3 regions of the Polaromonas potterensis genome follow, and region 3 is predicted to be linked to each of the others. Evidence: predicted binding sites of a transcription regulator. Region 3 holds the regulator's gene; each other region holds the start of a gene.

Region 1 (7,036 bases), on a different contig from region 3:
GCCAGCAACGTCGGGAGCAAGGGGCGCCAGAGGTAGTTGGTCACGACCACGGCGTCAAACTGGCGACCAGCAAAAGGCCAGGGCCCGGCTTCGATATCGGCCACGACGGTTTCGCTGGCGGTGGCTGGAATCGCTATGGATTCGATAGCTGCTTGCGACCGGTCCACAAGGGCTAGAGGGTGATTTCTCTTGTAAAACCAATAAGCATGGCGGCCCTGGCCGCAGGCCACGTCGAGCACGGTACCCTGGGGGCGCACCAGGTGCGACCAGCGTTGTACCCAGGGGGAGGGCGCTTCGCTGCCGTGGGGACTGTTATTTGTCGCGGAGATCGGTTCCGCCGACAGGCCGCCCTTAGGCGGAACAGCCCCCTCGGGGGGCAACGTAGTACACGAAGTGACAAGTGTGGGGGCCGTATTTTTCAATGGGGTTTGACCTCGTCTTTGAGCGCGGCCAGCGCCATGGTTTCGACGGCGCCGGGTGCCAGCAGCTTGAGCCAGCGGCCCAGCTTGCCCTTGGCCGTCATCACGACCTCGCGCTCGCGACGCGCCATGCCTTCGATGATCAGGCGCGCGCAGGTTTCTACGCTCATGGCATCGTCTTCCTTGAGCCCGCTGGCGCCGGCTGCGGTTCCTGCGGCGTTGAAGCCACGGTAACGGATTTGGGTGGCGACCACGCCGGGGTAGGCGGTGGTGACGCTGACGCCGGCCGTTTTCAGCTCGGCGCGCAAGGCTTCAAAAAAACCGGTCATCGCAAATTTGGTGGCGCTGTAGGCAGTGCGGCCCGGCACACCGATCAGGCCGGCCAGGCTGGACACCGCCACGATGCTGCCGCGGCTTTGTTTGAGCCAGGGCAGGGCGGCGTGGGTGCACCAGAGACTGCCCCAGAGGTTGACACGCATCAACTGCTCGTACCAGGCCAGGTCTTCGGCTTTCACGTCTTCAAACAGGGCTTGGGCCGACATGCCGGCGTTGTTGATCAGGGCATCGATGCGCCCGAAACGGTCGGCGGCGGCCGCAATCAGCGCGCGACACTGGGCCTGCTCGGCCACGTCGGTGGGCAGCACCAGCGTGGTCGCCCCGCTGGCCTGGCACTGGGCGGCCACGGCGTTCAGTGCGTCTTTGTTGCGGGCGGCCAGCACCAACGCAAGCTCCGCGCCGTGGCGCTGCGCCAGTTGGCGCGCAATTTCGGCGCCTATGCCGTCCGAGGCGCCGGTGATCACGATGGTTTTCATGGTCTTGTCACTTTTTGCAGGTCTGGTGTGGAGTCCAGGCGAAAGCCTACCATCGAATGAGTGGGCTCGGCCCCTTGCCCTGAGGCGCACTATCCCTTACGCTGTGTAGCCAAGTCATGCCATCGGGCGCAGGCGCTGCGTCCGGCACCAAGGAGCGCGCTTATGCCTTCCTCGAATTCTCCGGCCGTCGCTGCCTTGCGCACGCTGGCTTTTGTCGGTGCTGCCGCCAGCGGCAAGACCAGCCTGGTCGAGGCCTTGTTGCACAAGGCCGGTGCGATCGGTACGACGGGCAGCCTGGAGCGTGGCACGACGGTCAGCGACTTTGATCCGCTGGAGCGACGGGCGCAACACTCGCTCAACGCAGCGCTGGTGCACCTGCAGCACGAAGACACCCTGATTCACCTGATCGACACCCCGGGCGCGCCGGATTTTCTCGGCCAGTCCTTGCCCGCGCTGGAGGCGGTGGAGACCGCGGCCCTGGTGGTCAGCGCCTCCAGCGGCCTGGAGTTGATGAGCGGCCGCATGATGGCCTGGGCCGCGCATCGTGAGTTGTGCCGCATGGTCATCATCAACAAGATAGACGCGTTGGGTATTGATCTGCCGGGTTTGCTGGCGGCCATCCAGACGGCTTTTGGCAAGGAGTGTCTGCCGCTGAACCTGCCTGCAGCCGGCGGCACACGGGTGGTGGACTGCTTTTTCAACCCGTCCGGCGAGGCTGATTTTTCCAGTGTGGAGTTAGCGCACCGCGCGCTGGTCGAGCAGGTGGTCGAGGTCGATCCGGCCCTGGTCGAGCGTTACCTGAACGACGGTGATGTGGACCCGCGCGAATTACATGCACCGCTGGAACAGGCGCTGCGTGAAGGTCACCTGATTCCCGTCTGTTTTGTCTCGGCACGCAACGGCGCCGGGGTGGCCGAGTTGCTGGATGTGATGGTCAGGCTGCTGCCCAATCCGGCCGAAGGCAACCCGCCCCGGTTTCTGCGCGGCGAAGGCGCCGCCGTCACGCCGGTGCAGGCCGAACCGGATCCGGCACGTCATGTGCTGGCGCATGTGTTCAAGGTCACCGTCGATCCTTACGTGGGCAAGATGGGCATCTTCCGGGTGCACCAGGGCACGATCACCCGCGATAGCCTGCTTTACATAGGTGACGGCAGGCGGCCCTTCAAGGTCGGCCACCTGTTCCGCTTGCAGGGCAAGGACCACACCGAGATCGCCAGTGCCGGGCCGGGTGAGTTGTGTGCGGTGGCCAAGGTTGATGAAATTCATTTCGACGCGGTCTTGCACGACGCGGCGGAGGACGACCACATCTACCTCAAGCCGCTGGACTTCCCGGTGCCTGTGCATGGGCTGGCGATCGAGCCCAAACGCCGCGGCGACGAACAACGCATGTGGGATCTGGTGCAAAGACTGGTGGACGAAGACCCCTGCCTGCGGTTGGAACATGTGACAACGACCAACGAAACCGTGGTCTACGGGCTGGGCGAGCTGCACCTGCGGGCCTTGCTGGAGCGACTGAGCGAGGTCTACAAATGTGAAGTCAATACCCGGCCACCACGTATTGCCTACCGCGAGACCATCACCGTGGCGGCGGCCGGCCACCACCGCCACAAAAAACAAAGCGGCGGCGCCGGCCAGTTCGGCGAGGTTTTTTTGCGCGTCGAACCTTTGGCCCGCGGCGCCGGCATCGAGTTTGTCGATCAGGTCAAGGGCGGCACCATTCCCGGGCAGTACCTGCCAGCGGTTGAAAAAGGCGTGCGCCAGGCCCTGGAGAGCGGCGTGATTGCGGGTTTTCCGGTGCGGGATGTGCGGGTGGTGGTCTACGACGGCAAGTACCACAGCGTGGACAGCAAGGACATCGCGTTTGCGACCGCCGGACGCAAGGCGGTGATCGAGGCCGTGCGTGCGGCCGTGCCCATCGTGCTGGAGCCCATCGTCAATGTGGAGATCACCGCGCCCGAGGCCAATATGGGCGACATCACCGGCGACCTGTCGGCGCGCCGCGGCCAGGTCAGCGGCACACGCGGGTTGCAGCTGGGCATTTTGGCGGTGTTGGGTCAGGTCCCGTTGTCGGAGCTGAGCAGTTACCAGTCACGGCTCAATGCCTTGACCGGCGGCCAGGGCCGCTACACGCTGGCCTTCAGCCACTACGAGGCCGTGCCGCCGCCGGTGCAGCAGCAGTTGGCTGGTCAGTTCAAGGTGCGCGACGAGGATTGAGCGTTTACAATTTTTCGACGGGCCGCCCCTAGAAAAATTAGCCCCCTCAGGGGGCAGCGCAGTACGCGAAGCGACAAGCGTGGGGGGCTAGAAACAGGCCCAGAGCTGGTCGGCCAGGGTCAGCAGGAAGTCGGGCCGGGTGTAGAGCGCAAACACGCCCAGCACGGCCGCCAGGGCCAGTGTGTACAGCGTGATCTTGCGAGCCATCTCAGGCACCCTGTAACTGGCCGGTCCGGGGGCGTTGGATCGCGGTTTCACGCACCGGCAGGTTGACCAGCGCCGCAAACACGCCCAGGCCGATGGCGATGTACCAGACGATGTCATAACTGCCGGTACGGTCGTACAGGTAGCCGCCCAGCCAGACCCCCATGAAGGAGCCAATCTGGTGGCTGAAAAACACAAAACCGCTGAGCATGGACAAATGCTGGATGCCGAAAATTTGCGCCACCACCGCGTTGGTGGGTGGAATCGTGGACAGCCACAGCAGCCCCATCAGGCTGGCAAAAATATAGACGCTGGTCGGGCTCAGTGGTGCCGCCAGAAACACGGCAATCACAATGGCCCGGGCGAAATAAATGAAGGCCAGGATTTTTCGTTTGGCCAGCCGCTGGCCCAGGGTGCCGGCCGCGTAGGTGCCAAACACATTGAACAGGCCGATCAGGGCCAGCGCATAACTGGCCACTTGCGGTGACAGCCCTTTGTCCCGCAGATAGCTGGGCATGTGCACGCCGATAAACACGACCTGGAAACCACAGACAAAATAACCGGCCATCAACAACTGGAAGCTCGGGTATTTGAAAGCCTCTTTCAAGGCCTGCAGGATGGTTTGTTCACGCGGGGGCGCCTGGCCGGCACCGAAACGGTTCTCGCGCAGGCCAAAGGCCAGCGGCATGATCAGCAAAACCGCGCCGCTGAGCACCAGCAGCGCTTCTTTCCAGCCCAGGCCGCTGATCAGAAAACCTTCCACCGGCACCATCAGGAACTGCCCGAAAGAGCCGGCCGCCGCCGCCACGCCCATGGCCCAGGAGCGTTTTTCGGCCGGGATGTTGCGGCCAATCACGCCATAAATCACGGCGTAAGTGGTGCCGGCCTGGGCCGCACCAATCAAGATGCCGGCGGTCAGCGTGAACAACAAGCTGCTGGTGGAGAGCGCCATGCCGACCAGGCCCAGCGCATACAAGACGGCGCCGCCTATGATCACGCGGGACGCGCCAAAACGGTCGGCCAGCATGCCGGCAAAAATACCGAACACGCCCCAGGACAGGTTTTGCACGGCAAGCGCCAGCGCAAAGGTCTGGCGTGTCCAGCCCTGCTCCTGGGTGATGGGCAGCAGCCACAGGCCGAAGCCGTGGCGTATGCCCATGGACAGGGTGACAATGGCGGCGCCGCAGATGAGCACCTGCGCCATGGAAAGAGATCGGCTGGAAGATTGCATGCGGTGAATGTACCCAAACACGCGTGTTTCTGCTTTTCAAAATATTCAGCGCATTGATGCGTGCCAGGAATGAATACCGGTGCACGCCTAAAGACTGTATATTTATCCAGCCTTAGAATCATCCAGGTCTACAATCCACCCTCCCATGGCGACCAAACTACCCAACGAATATTCCGAAGGCTCGATCCGCGTGCTCAAGGGCCTAGAGCCCGTCAAGCAGCGCCCGGGCATGTACACCCGCACCGACAACCCGCTGCACATCATCCAGGAAGTGCTGGACAATTCGGCCGACGAGGCGCTGGCCGGTCACGGCAAGAAGATCAAGGTCATCTTGCACAGCGACGGCTCGGTCAGCATCGAAGACGATGGCCGCGGCATTCCCTACGGCATGCATCCGGAGGAAAACGCACCGGTGATCGAGCTGGTGTTCACCCAGCTGCATGCCGGCGGCAAGTTCGACAAGGGCAAGGGCGGCGCCTACAGCTTTTCCGGCGGCCTGCACGGCGTGGGTGTCAGCGTGACCAATGCGTTGTCCAAACGTCTGGAAGCCACCTCCTACCGCGACGGCATGGTCGCCTCCCTGGTGTTTTCGGGCGGCGATGTGACCGAGGCTTTGCAGTTGCGCAAGGCCGGCGAAGGTGACCGCAAATCGGGCACCACGGTGCGCGCCTGGCCGGACGCCAAATATTTTGAAAGTTCGGCCCTGCCCATGGCCGAACTCACCCACCTGCTGCGCAGCAAGGCCGTGCTGATGCCCGGCGTCACCGTGACCCTGGTGGTGGAAAAAACCAAGGAAGTGCAGACCTGGATTTACAAAGGCGGCCTGCGCGACTACCTGATGCAGACCCTGAGCGCCGATCCGGTGATTCCGCTGTTCGAGGGTGAAGGTTTTGCCGACGCCGCACACGACAGTTTTGCCGAAGGCGAGGGCGCGCAGTGGTGTCTGGGCTTCACCGAAGACGGCCAGCCGGTGCGTGAAAGTTATGTCAACCTGATTCCGACCAGCGCTGGCGGCACGCATGAAAGCGGCCTGCGCGACGGCGTGTTTCAGGCCGTCAAGAGTTTCATCGAGCTGCATTCGCTGCTGCCCAAAGGTGTCAAGCTCTTGCCCGAGGACGTGTTTGCCCGCGCCAGTTATGTGCTCTCGGCCAAGGTGCTGGACCCGCAGTTCCAGGGCCAGATCAAGGAACGCCTGAACTCGCGCGATGCGGTGCGGCTGGTCTCCAGTTTTGTGCGGCCTACGCTGGAAGTCTGGCTCAATCACCATGTCGACTACGGCAAAAAGCTGGCCGAACTGGCCATCAAGGCGGCGCAAACGCGGCAGAAGGCCGGCCAGAAAGTTGAAAAACGAAAAGGTTCTGGCGTGGCCGTGTTGCCGGGCAAACTCACCGACTGCGAAAGCAAGGACCTGGCGCACAACGAGATGTTCCTGGTCGAGGGCGACTCCGCCGGCGGCAGCGCCAAGATGGGCCGCGACAAGGAAAGCCAGGCCATTCTGCCGCTGCGCGGCAAGGTGCTCAACACCTGGGAGGTCGAGCGCGACCGGCTGTTTGCCAACAACGAGATCCATGACATTTCGGTGGCCATCGGTGTGGACCCACACGGCCCCAACGACTCCCCGGACCTGAGTGGCCTGCGTTACGGAAAAATCTGCATCCTCAGCGATGCCGACGTGGACGGCTCGCACATCCAGGTCTTGCTGCTGACCCTGTTTTTCCGGCATTTCCCCAAACTCATAGAAACCGGCCATGTGTATGTGGCCAGGCCGCCGCTGTACCGGGTGGATGCGCCGGCGCGCGGCAAAAAACCGGCGTCCAAGGCCTATGCGCTGGACGAAGGCGAGTTGAGCGCCATTCTGGATAAACTGCGCAAGGAAGGCGTGCGTGAAGGCGCTTGGGCCATCAGCCGCTTCAAAGGCTTGGGTGAGATGAATGCGGAACAACTGTGGGAAACCACACTCAATCCAGACACCCGGCGCCTGTTGCCGGTGCAACTGGGCAATATGGACTTTGCCCAGACCGAAAGCCTGGTCACCAAATTGATGGGCAAGGGCGAAGCCGCGGCACGCCGCGAACTCATGGAACTTCACGGCGATGCTGTGGAGATCGACATCTGAAGGACCCCATGTCTCAGCCCGGATACCGCGCCGCATGAGT
Region 2 (7,036 bases), 490 kb from region 3:
GACCGGCAAGATTGTCGCGCCCCAGCTCTATATCGCGGCCGGTATCAGCGGTGCGATCCAGCACTTGGCCGGCATGAAGGACAGCAAGGTGATTGTGGCGATCAACAAGGACCCGGAAGCACCTATCTTCTCGGTGGCTGACTATGGCCTGGAAGCCGACCTGTTCACGGCGGTGCCTGAGCTGGTGGCTGCGCTGTAAGACTGTAAAAAATGTCATTGCGGGCCTGACCCGCAATCCATGCTGGATCACTACACCTGTCGGTACATGCGGCATGGATCCCGGATCGAGTCCGGGATGACAACACACCGGAGACAAGACATGAGCTACAAAGCCCCCCTCAAGGACATGTTGTTTGACATCAAGCACCTGGCCGACATCGATGCCGTGGCGCAAATCCCCGGCTTTGAAGAAGCCGGTTTTGAAACCGCGCAAGCCGTGCTGGAAGAATGTGCCAAGTTCAACGAAGGGGTGCTCGCACCCTTGAACCGCGAAGGCGACATCAACCCGTCCAGCTGGAAGAACGGTGAAGTCACGACAACACCTGGTTTCAAGCAAGCCTACAAACAATATGCCGAGGGTGGCTGGCAAGGCCTGCAACATCCGCTGGATTTTGGCGGCCAGGGCCTGCCCAAAACCATAGGTGCGGCTTGCGGCGAAATGCTCAACTCGGCCAACATGAGTTTTGCGCTGTGCCCCTTGTTGTCGGACGGCGCGATTGAAGCACTGCTGACGGCCGGCTCGGATGAGCTCAAGGCCACCTACCTGGAAAAACTGGTCAGCGGCCAATGGACAGGCACCATGAACCTGACCGAGCCGCAAGCCGGCTCCGACCTGGCCATGGTGCGCTCCCGCGCCGAACCGCAGGCCGACGGCAGCTACAAAATTTTCGGCACCAAGATTTTCATCACCTACGGTGAACACGACATGGCCGAGAACATCGTGCACCTGGTGCTGGCACGGGTCACCGGCGCGCCCGAAGGCGTGAAAGGCATCAGCCTGTTTGTCGTGCCCAAGTTCATGGTGGGCAAAGACGGTGCACTCGGCGCGCGCAACGACGTGTTTTGCGTCAGCATCGAGCACAAGCTGGGCATCAAGGCCAGCCCGACGGCGGTGTTGCAGTATGGCGATCACGGTGGCGCCGTGGGTTACATCGTGGGCGAGGAAAACCGCGGCCTCGAATACATGTTCATCATGATGAACTCGGCGCGTTACGCCGTGGGCATGCAGGGGATTGCGGTGGCCGAGCGCGCCTACCAGAAGGCCGTGGCTTTCGCCAAGGACCGGGTGCAAAGCCGGCCGGTGGATGGTTCGATTGCCGCCAGCGCACCCATCATTCACCACCCCGATGTCAAACGCATGTTGATGACCATGCGTGCCTACACCGAAGGTTGCCGCGCGATGGCTTCGGTGGCCGCCGCCGCTTATGACGCGTCGCACCACCATCCCGATGCGGACGTGCGCAAGCAAAACCAGGCCTTCTACGAATACATGGTGCCGCTGGTCAAGGGTTACAGCACCGAGATGAGCCTGGAAGTCACCTCCTTAGGTGTGCAGGTACATGGCGGCATGGGGTTCATCGAAGAAACCGGCGCCGCGCAGTATTACCGTGACGCCAAAATTTTGACGATTTACGAAGGCACGACCGCGATCCAGGCCAACGACCTGGTGGGCCGCAAAACCGCGCGTGATGGCGGCCAGACGGCCAAAGGCATTGCCGGCCAGATCGAGAAGACGGAAGCGGCGCTGATCAAGCAGGGCGGCGCGGCAGCAAAAGCCGTGGCCAAACGCCTGAAGGCCGCGCGTGAAGCGTTTGTCGATGTGGTGGAATTTGTCGCCGGCAACACCAAGGCTTCGCCCAATGCGGTCTTCGCCGGCAGCGTGCCTTACCTGATGCTGGCCGGCAACCTGGTGGCCGGCTGGCAACTGGCACGTTCGCTGCTGGTGGCGGAAGAAGAACTGGCCAAAGGCCATGACGTCGACTTCATGAAAGCCAAGATCACCACCGCGGTGTTTTACGCCGACCATTTGCTGAGCAAGGCCCCCGGCCTGCGCGACAGCATTGTTGAAGGCGCGGACAGCGTGACGGCGCTGGCGCTGGAAGCGTTCTAAATCGACGCTTGCTGAAATCGCTATTAAAAGAGTAGCTGTTGGCGACCACAGGACGGGGGCTACAGCCTATTTTTTCATAAATTTTTGCTTCTACACACGGAAAACACACCATGTCCAGACTGCCTGCCCCGCTCGACAAACTCCCACTGCCCATCATCGCTTCGCCGCTTTTTATCATCAGCAACCCCAAGCTGGTGATTGAACAATGCAAGGCCGGTGTGGTGGGTTCCATGCCCGCACTCAACGCCAGGCCGGCGGCGCAGCTGGAAGACTGGCTGGCCGAAATCACCGAGACCTTGGCTACCTACAACAAAGCGAATCCCGACAAACCTGCCGCGCCTTTTGCCATGAACCAGATCGTGCACAAGTCCAACGACAGGCTGGACCACGACATGGAAATGTGCGTGAAGTACAAGGTGCCGATTTATATCACCTCGCTGGGCGCACGCGAAGACATCAATGCCGCGGCACACAGCTACGGCGGCGTGGTCTTGCACGACGTGATCAACAACAAGTTTGCGCGCAAGGCGATTGAAAAGGGCGCTGACGGCCTGGTGGCTGTGGCGGCCGGTGCCGGCGGCCATGCCGGCGTGAAAAGCCCGTTTGCGCTGATCCAGGAAATTCGCCAGTGGTTTGACGGCCCGATCGCGCTGTCCGGCGCGATTTCGACCGGCGGCGCTGTGCTGGCCGCGCAGGCCATGGGTGCCGACTTTGCCTACATCGGCTCGGCTTTCATCGCCACCGACGAAGCCCGCGCCGCTGACGCCTACAAACAAGCCATCGTGGACAGCAGCTCCGACGACATCGTCTACAGCAACCTGTTCACCGGCGTACACGGCAACTACCTGGCGCCGTCCATCATCGCCGCCGGCATGGACCCGGCCAACCTGCCCGAGAGTGATGCGAGCAAGATGAACTTTGGCGGCGACGCCAAGAAGGCCTGGAAAGACATCTGGGGCTGCGGCCAGGGCATAGGCGCGGTCAACAAGGTACAAAGCACGGCCGACTATGTTGCGCAGCTCAAGCGCGAGTACCAGCACGCACGCCAAAGGGTGGGCGTCTAGGCCTCGCGCCGCATGGTTATTCCGGCCGCTGCCACGGCGCCGCCTGCGCAGCGCCTGCCCGGGATCGACGCGCTCAAGGCCCTGGCCTGCGTGTTGATCATCTGGCACCACCTGGCTTTTTACGGCCCGATGTCGGATGTGGTGCACCACGCAGCACCCGGCCTGATGGACTGGCTCTACACCTATGGCCGCATGGCGGTGCAGGTGTTTCTGGTAGTGGGTGGTTTTCTCGCGGCCTGTTCCCTGGCGCCTGAGGGCGTCGCGGTTTTTCAGCAACCCGGCCACCTGATCCTGCGCCGTTACCGCCGGCTGGCGCTGCCCTTGATGGTGGCGGTGTTCATCACGGTCGCGGTCGCGGCCCTGGTGCGGCCCTGGTTGGCCGATGACTCGGTGCCGGACGCGCCCACCTTCTGGCAACTGCTCAGCCACATCTTTTTGCTGCAGGACGTGTTGGCTCAGGAGGCCTTGTCGGCCGGCATCTGGTACGTGGCGATTGATTTTCAGTTGTTTGTGATCAGCGTGGCCGTGCTTTCGCTGCTGCGTGACACGCGGCACCGCTGGCTGGTGCTGGTGCTGGCGGCGGCGTCCTTGTTGTATTTCAACCGGGATGCCGGGCTGGACATGACGGGCCTGTATTTTTTCGGTTCTTATGCGCTGGGCATGCTGGCCTGGTGGGCTTCACGCAGTACCCATCCAGCGCGCTGGCTGCTGGCTATTGCTGTGTTGGGTGGGCTGGCGTTGCTACTTGATTTCAGGGGCCGGCTGCTGGTGGCCGTGCTGGTGGCGCTGGGTCTGGTGGGGTTGCAGCGCGGCTTGTGGGCTGCGCGCTGGCTACAAGCGCCGTGGTTGCTGCAGCTCGGGAAAATCTCGTATTCGGTGTTCCTGATTCACTTCCCGGTGTGCCTGCTGGTGAATGCCTTTATCAGCCATTTCTGGCCGACCCAGTTGCTGGCCCATACCCTGGGCCTGCTGGCGGCCTTTTTGCTGTCCCTGCTGGCCGGCGCGGCCTTGTATCGCGGTGTTGAATCTCCGCACGCGCCTTTGCACGCCTGGCGCAAAACTCGTTTGATCCCGCAGTAAAGCCCGTGACAGGCATTTTTTTTAAGTAAAAAGTGCCTCTAGCCCATATCCGACGGTCGCAAGAAGCTATCAAATAAGTAGCGATTCAGGTTGCCCGCTCAGCGCCTGAACATCTCAAGCTTTAACACCGAGGCCTGGCCCAGCCAACTGGCATGGGTCGTGTGGTCAGCCAGATCATCGCCCGTGAGGCCGTGCACAAACACATCGAGCCCGTTGCGGTGTTGCTCCAGCCGGGGAATCAGGCGCTCAAATTCCGCGCTGTCAAAGGCCAGCTGGCAACTCCAGTGCGGGTGCGGGCCAACTTCGCGTTCATGCACACGGCCCACGCTGGCCTTGAACAACTCGCCGGCCTGCTGGCGCAAGGCACGTGCTTGTTCCACGGTATCCGGGCCGAAATAAACATGGGCGTGGTAGCGGTCGTAAAGGTTTTCGGGGCGCTGGGTCATGCGAGGGCAGGGCTATGGAAAAGAAGCTTTGATTGTCAGGCCAGCATGGTTTTTCTGACGTCGTCAGGGGTTCTGGATAAAATGACTGTATATTTATACAGTTGTAAATAGTTGCCATGAGCGATGTGATCATTCCCCTCCATGCCATCAAAGGCCGAGGCACGGCCACACGCATCGCGCACCGCTTTGAGAAAGATACACGGGCGGCCTACGACGACGGCTGGGGCACGCTTCAAGAAGCAGGTGACGAGGCGCGGCGTCTCGACACAGAAGTTTTGTTTGAAGACGCGCGTAGCGCGATTGTGCGCAACGACTCGCCCGACATCTTTTTTGACTACAGCCTCAACCCCTACCGGGGTTGCGAACACGGTTGTGTTTATTGCTACGCACGGCCCACTCACAGCTACCTGAATTTTTCGCCGGGCCTGGACTTTGAAACCAAAATCATTGCCAAGCGCAATATTGCCGAGGTCTTGCGTGCCGACTTGGGCAAACGCAGTTATGTGCCCAAACTGCTCAATATCGGCTCGGCCACCGACTGCTACCAGCCGGCGGAGCGCGAGTTGCGGTTGACGCGCGCTGTGATCGAGGTCTTGCAGGAGGCTCGCCATCCGTTTTCGCTGGTCACCAAGTCCAGCGGTGTGGAGCGCGATATCGACTTGATCGCCCCCATGGCCGCCGATCGACTGGCCGCGGTGTATGTGACCATCACCACGCTGGACGGCGAGCTGGCGCGCAAGCTGGAGCCACGTGCCGCCGCGCCGCATCGCCGGCTGCGCACCATAGCGACGCTGGCAGCGCAGCGCATTCCTGTCGGTGTCAGCGTCGCGCCGCAAATCCCGTTTGTGAACGAGGACATGGAGAAGGTGCTGGAAGCCGCCTGGCAGGCCGGCGCACGTTCGGCGTTTTACACCGTGGTCCGTTTGCCCTGGGAGGTGGCGCCCTTGTTCCAGCAGTGGCTGGAAATACATTACCCGCAGCGTGCGGCACGCATCATGGCGCGGATTCATGACATGCGCGGCGGCAAGGATTACGACAGCGATTTCGCCTCGCGCATGAAGGGCCAGGGTTTGTGGGCCGAGCTGATCCGCCAACGGTTTGCGAAAACCTGCCAGCGCCTGGGTTTCAACCGCGAACGTGTCGAGCTGGACCTGAGCCAGTTCAGGCCACCGGCAGCTGCGGGGCAGGGCCACCTCTTCTGAACCCGTGACGGGGCTGGGGCCGCCTGCCAGGGCCGGCCTTCGCAGTACCGCACTGCAAACGTGCGGTATCGCCAAGCCGCTACGATCACGGGCTTCGGCCAACCCGCCTCGCCGCATCATCATGGATACGGCTTCAGGCACGACTCGTGGAGAAGTTCACTCATGCACGGCTTGCATTTCACTGCAGACCTGTGCCCATGCAGGGCAGGCCGGTCGGTGCCCGCCTGCTGCCACGCCGCCGTGCCACGTTATATCGACGGACCCCAAGCCGCACGCTAGTACAGCGTCGACCTGAGTGTGGCAGGTCGGCGCATCCGGTGCTCCGGGACGCACTCGACATCCGCTTTCCGCGCCGCTAACACACCTCTCGCGCATCCTTTTCGGCCGCAGCAGCTGCTGCCCTTGATGGACTTGTCACGGCCGCCTGCCGCGCGCCGTCGTTCCCGCACGCCTGGAGTTTTTTGTGGTCTTGTCCTTGCCCCCTTATTGCCCACCCTGTTTTCCGTCCCTGCCGCCCTGGCTGTCCCGCGCGTCCTGGCCCTCTTTTCCTTCCTGGCACCTGCGGCCCGCCGAGCTGCGCATCGACGTGGGCCCGCAAACAAGCAGGCCTCTGGGCGACGAGTTGCAGGACATCTATACGCAGCTGAACAAGCCGGAGGGGCGCTTGGGCGGCCTGCCTGAAGAGGGCATGCAAGACCCCGAGTTTGTGATCCGCAGCCGCGAAGCCGACGGCGAACATTATGTGTATGTGGAAGATATCCGTCAGCAGCGCCTGGCCGGCTACACCGTCTTCAACCGGCTGATCGAAGTCGGTCGCCAGGCGGACCGCTACATCCGGGCGCCGCACTCCAAATACGATGTGGCCTACCAGCGGCGCGGCCTGGCCACGGCGGTCTACCAGCGCGGCCTGGCGTCGGGCCTGTGCCTGGTCAGCGGTGCCCGCCAGTCGGCCGGGGCCCACGCCTTGTGGCGCGCGCTGGCCAGGAACTACGACTGGGGGTTTGTGGATCTGCGCAACAAGCGCCTGCGTTACCTCGGCCGGGAGATTTCACCGCAGGTGCAGGAAGACTTGCACACGCGGATATTTTTGCTGGGCGAGGGCTGGACGCTGGCGCGTTTTTCCGAGGCGGCCGG
Region 3 (7,036 bases):
CGTGCGTGTGGCTCAACGCGCTTTGCAAAGCGGCGCCGCCCGCGTCGTGGTGGCAGCCGACAGCCCGGCCATCCTGGACGCCTGTGAGTCTTTTAACGTCGCCGCCGTGTTGACCCGACCCGACCACCCCAGCGGCAGCGACCGGTTGGCCGAGGCCTGCGATCTGCTGGGCCTGGGCGACGAGGAGCAGGTGATCAATGTCCAGGGGGATGAGCCCCTGATAGACCCGGCGCTGATCAACGCCGTGGCCGGCCTGCTGGCGCAACGCAGCGATTGCGCCATGAGCACCGCCGCCCACGCCATCGCCACAATGGAAGACCTGCTGAACCCGAACATCGTCAAGGTGGTGCTGGATGCGCGCCAGACGGCGCTGTATTTCAGCCGCGCCCCGATTCCCGCGGCCCGCGATTTTGCCGGTCAGGCCTGGTGGGCCTCAGGCAGCAGCTTGCCACCGCCCTTGCGCCACGTGGGTATTTACGGCTACCGCGTCGGTTTTCTGCGGCAGTTCCCCACCCTGCCGCAAGCACCGCTGGAGCAACTCGAGCAACTCGAACAACTGCGCGCCCTCTGGCATGGCCATCACATTGCGGTGCATATCGCGACCCAGGCGCCCGGCGCCGGTGTCGACACGCCCGAGGATCTGGCGCGCGTGCGTGCGCTGTTTGTGTAAGCAAGCTGCGGGGAGGCGCATGCTATCCTCAAGCTCAAAGCCATTTATTTGAAAGCGGGCGCCCGGTTCCGGGCCACCCGCTCATGGCCATCTTTATAAAAATCCGAGGACATTCATGAGACTGATTTTGTTGGGCGCACCAGGCGCGGGCAAAGGAACACAAGCCACCTTCATCTGCCAGAAATACGGCATTCCCCAGATTTCCACCGGCGACATGTTGCGCGCCGCCGTCAAGGCCGGCACACCGCTGGGCGTGGAAGCCAAAAAAGTCATGGATGCCGGTGGCCTGGTCAGCGACGACTTGATCATCAACCTGGTGAAAGAACGCATCGCCCAGCCCGACTGCGATCAGGGCTTTTTGTTCGACGGTTTTCCGCGCACCATTCCGCAAGCCGATGCCATGAAGGCCGCCGGCGTGAAGCTTGATTACGTGCTGGAGATTGATGTGCCGTTTGAAGCCATCATCGAACGCATGAGCGGCCGCCGCTCGCACCCCGCCTCGGGCCGTACCTACCACGTCAAGTTCAACCCGCCCAAGGTTGAAGGCCAGGACGACGTCACCGGCGAGCCACTGATCCAGCGCGAAGACGACAAGGAAGAAACCGTGCGCAAACGACTCGAGGTCTACAGCGCGCAAACCCGTCCGCTGGTCGAGTATTACTCGAGCTGGGCCAAGGCTGCGCCCGATGCGGCACCCCAGTACCGTGCCATCAGCGGCATGGGCGGCGTGGATGAAATCACGGCCCGGGCCTTCGCAGCCTTGTCGACCTGAGACCGCACTGTCTCCATCAAAAAGGCCGTCGACTGACGGCCTTTTTTCATGAGCGTTAGCCCAGCAAGGACAAGATCAGCGCCACCCGGGCCTTGACCGGACTCAGGCCTTGTGAATCCGGGATGGCCTCACCCGGCTTGGGCAAGACCCGGCCCTCCAGGCAGCGCGTGGCGCGCAGCACCGGAATGCCCGCCGCCTGCGCCTGGTGCAAAGCCGCTTCCAGGGCATGGTGCAAGGTGCCGTTGCCGGTACCTGCCACCACCAGGCCTTGCACCCCGCTGGCCAGCAGCGCCTGGACCACCGCGGCGCTGGCGCCCGCGTAATTCATCACGATCTCGACACGTGGCCAGGCCGCGTCATTCGGCAGCGTCGCTATGCTTTCAATAGCTGCTTGCGCATGATCCACGGGGGTTAGAGGCCAATTTCTCATCAAACGTAAGCGCCCCTCCTCGACATAGCCCAGCGGCCCGGCATCCCCGGATCTGAAGGCGTCGAGCCGGTACGGGTGCACCTTCTGCACATCCAGCGCGCTGTGAATCACACCCGCACACACGGCCAGCACGCCGCGCGCGCCAGGGTGTGCCGCCACCGCCACGGCATCAACCAGGTTTTGCGGGCCGTCCGGCACCAGCGCCGTGGCCGGGCGCATGGCGCAGGTCAAGACCACCGGCTTGGCGGGATGGAGCAAGGCCTGCAGAAAATAGGCGGTTTCTTCCAGCGTGTCGGTGCCGTGTGTGATGACGATGCCTTGCACCTCGGGCTGCGCCAGCCAGTGGTTGACGCGGCCGGCCAGATCGCGCCACACGGAAAAAGACATGTCCTTGCTGTCAATCTGGGCCACCTGTTCGGTCCGCAGCTCGAAAGGACTGCCTGCCAGCGCCGGGATGGCTGCGACCAGTTGTTCGATGCCCAGCTGCGCGGCGGTGTAACCCGTGTGATCCGCGGCCGTGGTCGCCGTGCCGGCAATCGTGCCGCCCGTGCCCAGGATCACCATCTTTTTAGTCGTCAAAACAGCAGACACTTGCATTCCTTTAAAAACTGGATAAAAATACAGCTACTGGATATTAAAACAGCCCTCAACGGTTCTCAACGTTTGATCCCCTGGTTTGATCCACTGCCTACCCCAAGGAGCCATCGCCATGAGCAGCCTCGCAGATTTTTCGGAAACGCCCAAACTCACCGCACGCCAGCAGCAAATCCTGGAGCTGATCCAGAGCGCCATTGCTCGCACCGGTGCGCCACCCACACGCGCCGAAATCGCCAACGAGCTGGGCTTCAAATCCGCCAACGCCGCCGAAGAACATCTGCAGGCCCTGGCCCGCAAAGGGGTGATCGAGCTGGTCAGCGGCACCTCGCGCGGTATACGTTTACGCAGCGACACCTTGCGCTCCATCCACGAGTCCCGCATCAAACAGTTTTCCCTGCCCTTGCAAAGCCTGGCCCAACTCGTCCTGCCGCTGGTGGGACGGGTTGCCGCTGGCAGCCCCATTCTCGCGCAAGAGCATGTGGACCGTACCTACCATTTCGAAAGTAGCCTCTTCCAGAGCAAGCCCGATTACCTGCTCAAGGTGCGCGGCATGAGCATGCGGGATGCCGGCATCATGGACGGCGACCTGCTGGCCGTGCAGCAAACCAAAGAAGCCAAAAATGGGCAAATCGTGGTGGCCCGCCTCGGTGATGAAGTCACCGTCAAGCGCTTTCGCCGCACTAAAAACCTGATCGAGTTGCTGCCCGAAAACCCTGATTTCAAAACCATCGTGGTGGAGCCCGGCGAGCCCTTCGAACTGGAAGGCCTGGCCGTTGGCCTGATTCGAAACACCATGCTGGTCTAGTCCACGCCTAGGCGTCATGCCGGACGGCCCTGCTCCACGGACCGTCCACCTCATTTCCGCGCGACAGGTGGCGGGCGTTTGGCCAAGTCGATTGGCCAACACCCTGGTGCTGCGGATGGTTTGTTCCTGTAATCCTGCCTGTGTAAACCTCTAACTTTAGGAGTTCTCATGGGAATCGCCAGTTTTTCACGTTCATCGCGGCTGTCGGCCTTGTTCGCCCCTTTCCAGGCATTGGCCGCCTTCTGGGTGCCTGCGCCGCCGGCTACGTTGTCGCCTGTGTTTGCCCCGGTCCCCGCGTTGCGGCGTTGTTCCTCGGGTCATACGCAGTCCGCTATCAAAAATATAGCTGGTAGCGTTCATCCTTCAATGGCTACCGGCCAAAAACCTTGCCAAACCGTGGCTAAAACCACGTCCCCGCGCCGCCTGAAAATTGTGCGCGAGCTGGACGCCGGCATCCATCCGGCCTGCGCTGGGCGCATGGTGATTTCAGGTCGCATGGCGGATGTTTGCGCCGAGCTGGACCGCATGGCCCAACGAGAAGCTGCCGCGCAAGCTGCCTGAGCAAACACCAGGAAAACTTTTGCCGCAAGGCGTGGCGCAGAAGGCCTCTCGCCCATGCGTTCAACCGCCTGCCTTCTGGTTTTTCCGGTTGCGTTCAGGTACATCTTGCTGGCGCGCCGCCTCGTAGCGGTAAAACTTGCAGGCACAATATCGGCATGAATATTGTGATCCTTGACGACTACCAGGACGCGGTGCGCAAACTCTCCTGTGCCGCCAAACTCGATGCTTACCAGGCCAAGGTCTACACCAACACCGTCAAAGGCATAGGCCAGCTTTCCGTACGACTCAAAGACGCCGATGTGGTTGTGCTGACCCGCGAGCGAACCCATCTGCATCGCCAACTGATCGAAAAATTGCCCAAGCTCAAGATGATTGCGCAAACCGGACGTTTGGGCAGCCATGTGGATGTCGGCGCCTGCACCGAACGCGGTATCGTTGTGTCCGAAGGTGGCGGCTCGCCCACGGCGCCGGCCGAGCTGACCTGGGCGTTGATCATGGCCGCCATGCGACGCATTCCGCACTATGTGTCGCACCTCAAACATGGTGCCTGGCAACAAGCCGGCCTGAAAAACGCCTCCATGCCACCCAACTTCGGCATAGGTTCTGTGCTCAAGGGCAAGGTCCTGGGCATCTGGAGCTACGGCAAGATCGGCCAGATTGTGGCCGGTTATGGCCGGGCTTTTGGCATGCGGGTGCTGGTCTGGGGCAGCCAGGCTTCGCGCGCCCGGGCCTTGGCCGATGGTTTTGAAGTGGCATCGTCTAAAAACGAGTTTTTCCAGGAAAGCGATGTCTTGAGCCTGCACCTGCGTCTGCAGGATGACACGCGTGGTGTGGTCACCCTCGACGACTTGTCGCGCATGAAGCCCTCTTCCGTGCTGGTCAACACCTCACGCGCCGAACTGATTGAAACTGATGCGCTGATCGCCGGCCTGAACCGCGGGCGCCCCGGTATGGCTGCGGTGGATGTGTTCGAGTCCGAGCCCATTTTGCAAGGCCACGCCCTGCTACGCCTGGAAAACTGCATCTGCACGCCACACATCGGTTACGTGGAGCAGGAAAGCTACGAGATGTATTTCGGCGCTGCTTTTGACAACGTGATCAACTTCATTAAGGGGACGCCGACCAACATCGTCAACCCCGGCGCCTTGCAGGTTCGCCGCTAACCAGCGCCCAAGCGCTGCTGGCTGGGACGGCCACTGGCATTTGCCGAAATAGTCCTCAGGCCTTGGCGTCCGGCTTGGCCGAGAAGGCCGGTGGCTGCACGCTGATCGCTTCAAAATCGATCAGGTGGCCATCGGAGTTGCCCGGCTGCACCGGCACAAACTCAGGCGGCAACACGGCCGAGGGCGGCGTCCTCCTGTCGGCCAGCGTATTCAAGTCGATGTCCAGCCCAAGACGCCGCACGCCTTTGGGCGGGGCCGGCTCGACAGGCGAGGCACTGACGGGGAACGTTGTCGCCTTGGCTAGGCTCTGACCTTCCACGCCAGTGGCCGGGTTCACCGAAGGCGACGCGAGCGGCAAATCGAAGTCCAGCAAACTCCCAGCCACAGGCGCATCCACCTCGACGATTTCCCGGGCAATGCCGTACAGAAGTAAAAGCTCGCGGTAGGCCTCGATATCAAACGCAGTCGCGCCCTGCCCGCCCGGCTCACGGAAAAGCAAGCTTTCCATCACCGTCAACACGCTGGAGTCAGGCCAAACGGCCTCGATCTGCGACATGGCGTCCGGGTAAGACGCTAGTCCAGCGCCGACCGCCGAGTAGGATTCAAACGGCGGAATATTTGCATTAAACAGTTGCTCGAACTCGACCCGCAAGGCTTGGTAATCCTCTTCACGCTTGAGCTTGTGATACAGATGGAGCAGGTCCAGATGAATCAGCGCACTGGAATGGACATCGTCACCGAGGTGCTCGCGCAAGACCGCGATGGCCTGTTCATGCTGGCCCAAAGTAACAAAAAACTCGGCTTGATGTTGAACGTCGAAAAGTTCCTCGGCTTTCGCGGCGCGCGGCCTGTGGGGCATGCTCAATGCAAAATCCAACTGATCACGCCGGGATAAAGGCGGCATCGTGAAACGCGATGCCGGGGCGCCGGCCCGCGCATATCCACGAGAAGCGGGATCCGGCGTGGCCGCCTTGGCTTGTTCGCCAGGGGGCGGCGAAGGCAATATGTCGGAGCCTGTGTGCACGCCATAGTCAGCGCTGAGGGCGCCTGCTTCGCTGCCCAGCCAGTGGCTGTCTTGCATTTTTTTTCTGTGCCACCAGGGCGGCGCAGCGGCCTCCACCGTCTTGGCGAGCGGCCGGCGCCGCCAAAAATAAGCGCCAGCGGCGATCAACAAAACCAGGGCGGTCATCAAGCTATACACCAGACTATTCGCGTAGCGTTCACCCTGGGCTTTTTGCAGCTCGGCCCTGAACTCGGCCAGCGCAGCCTGGTTCTTCCGGGTTTCGGCCTGCAGACTGCGCAGGTCCGCGTCCATCGCACTGATTTTTCCGGCGTCCCGGAGAACGTCCTGCGGCTGCGCCGTCAGCACTTTCCACATGGCCGCCGCCAGCAGGCGTTGCTCTTCGTTGTCTGTCGGCAGGCTCAAGAGTTCATGTGTGGCCTTGAGTTGCGGGGAGGTGTCCACACGCAAGTCCAAGGGTTCCAGCTTGAGTCGAGGCCGGCTTTTCGGCTCTGGCCGGGACCGAGCGGCTGGGGTTTCCCGTGCCACCGATGGCCGGGCAAGGACCTCTCCCGTGCCGGACTGGCGAGGCACAGAGCGCACCGGTTCGCGCGCGGCCTCTGATTTTGCCGCAGCCTGCACACCGGCCGATGGCACGGCCAAGGGCACAGCCCCGGTCGAAGGCAAAGGCTCGGACACCAGATCGGCCAACAAGACATAACGCCGTTCCGTGCGCTGCACACAACCCGCCCGCACATACAGCGTCACGACGGGTTCGTCCACCAGCTTGGCAGCGCGAATGCGGATCAACGCGGCCGTCCCAGGCCCGGTTTTTTCGACCGTGGTCTGGATGCGGGACTTCTCGACCCGCTCGTCGGCGTAAAAAACGTCAGCTTCCAGGCAAATATCCGGATTGTCTGACGTGTTCAACACCGTCTGGACGGATATATCCAGCGTACGCCCCAGCAAGGCCGCGCCGCTGCTGCGACCCAGAGAAACAGCCATGCTGCTCGATGCCGCACAAGTCAGCACGACTGC

Evidence for each region. Region 3 encodes LexA, which represses DNA repair genes until DNA is damaged. Its sites were predicted from a motif close to ACTGTATNNNNATACAGT; they were not measured.
Region 1: a site for LexA is predicted at 4,974-4,991, ahead of R6254_RS10690 (DNA topoisomerase IV subunit B). Genes of this name have one in related genera too.
Region 2: a site for LexA is predicted at 4,785-4,802, ahead of R6254_RS06020 (PA0069 family radical SAM protein). Genes of this name have one in related genera too.

Annotation. Positions count from the first base shown of each region.
Region 1 covers NZ_JAWQLX010000004.1:378,935-385,970, forward strand. The annotation lists gene R6254_RS10670 (class I SAM-dependent methyltransferase) at 1-260, opposite strand, end outside; gene R6254_RS10675 (SDR family oxidoreductase) at 419-1,231, opposite strand; gene fusA (elongation factor G) at 1,394-3,445, shown strand; gene R6254_RS10685 (MFS transporter) at 3,654-4,880, opposite strand; gene R6254_RS10690 (DNA topoisomerase IV subunit B) at 5,026-6,996, shown strand.
Region 2 covers NZ_JAWQLX010000002.1:605,863-612,898, reverse strand. The annotation lists partial or broken gene R6254_RS06045 (electron transfer flavoprotein subunit alpha/FixB family protein) at 1-199, shown strand, start outside; gene R6254_RS06040 (acyl-CoA dehydrogenase) at 320-2,110, shown strand; gene R6254_RS06035 (NAD(P)H-dependent flavin oxidoreductase) at 2,221-3,174, shown strand; gene R6254_RS06030 (acyltransferase family protein) at 3,187-4,254, shown strand; gene R6254_RS06025 (DOPA 4,5-dioxygenase family protein) at 4,353-4,700, opposite strand; gene R6254_RS06020 (PA0069 family radical SAM protein) at 4,817-5,902, shown strand; gene R6254_RS06015 (N-acetyltransferase) at 6,372-7,036, shown strand, end outside.
Region 3 covers NZ_JAWQLX010000002.1:112,306-119,341, forward strand. The annotation lists gene kdsB (3-deoxy-manno-octulosonate cytidylyltransferase) at 1-670, shown strand, start outside; gene adk (adenylate kinase) at 786-1,442, shown strand; gene R6254_RS03660 (asparaginase) at 1,498-2,469, opposite strand; gene lexA (transcriptional repressor LexA) at 2,582-3,274, shown strand; gene R6254_RS03670 (hypothetical protein) at 3,641-3,835, shown strand; gene R6254_RS03675 (D-2-hydroxyacid dehydrogenase family protein) at 3,991-4,998, shown strand; gene R6254_RS03680 (type IV pilus assembly protein FimV) at 5,054-7,003, opposite strand.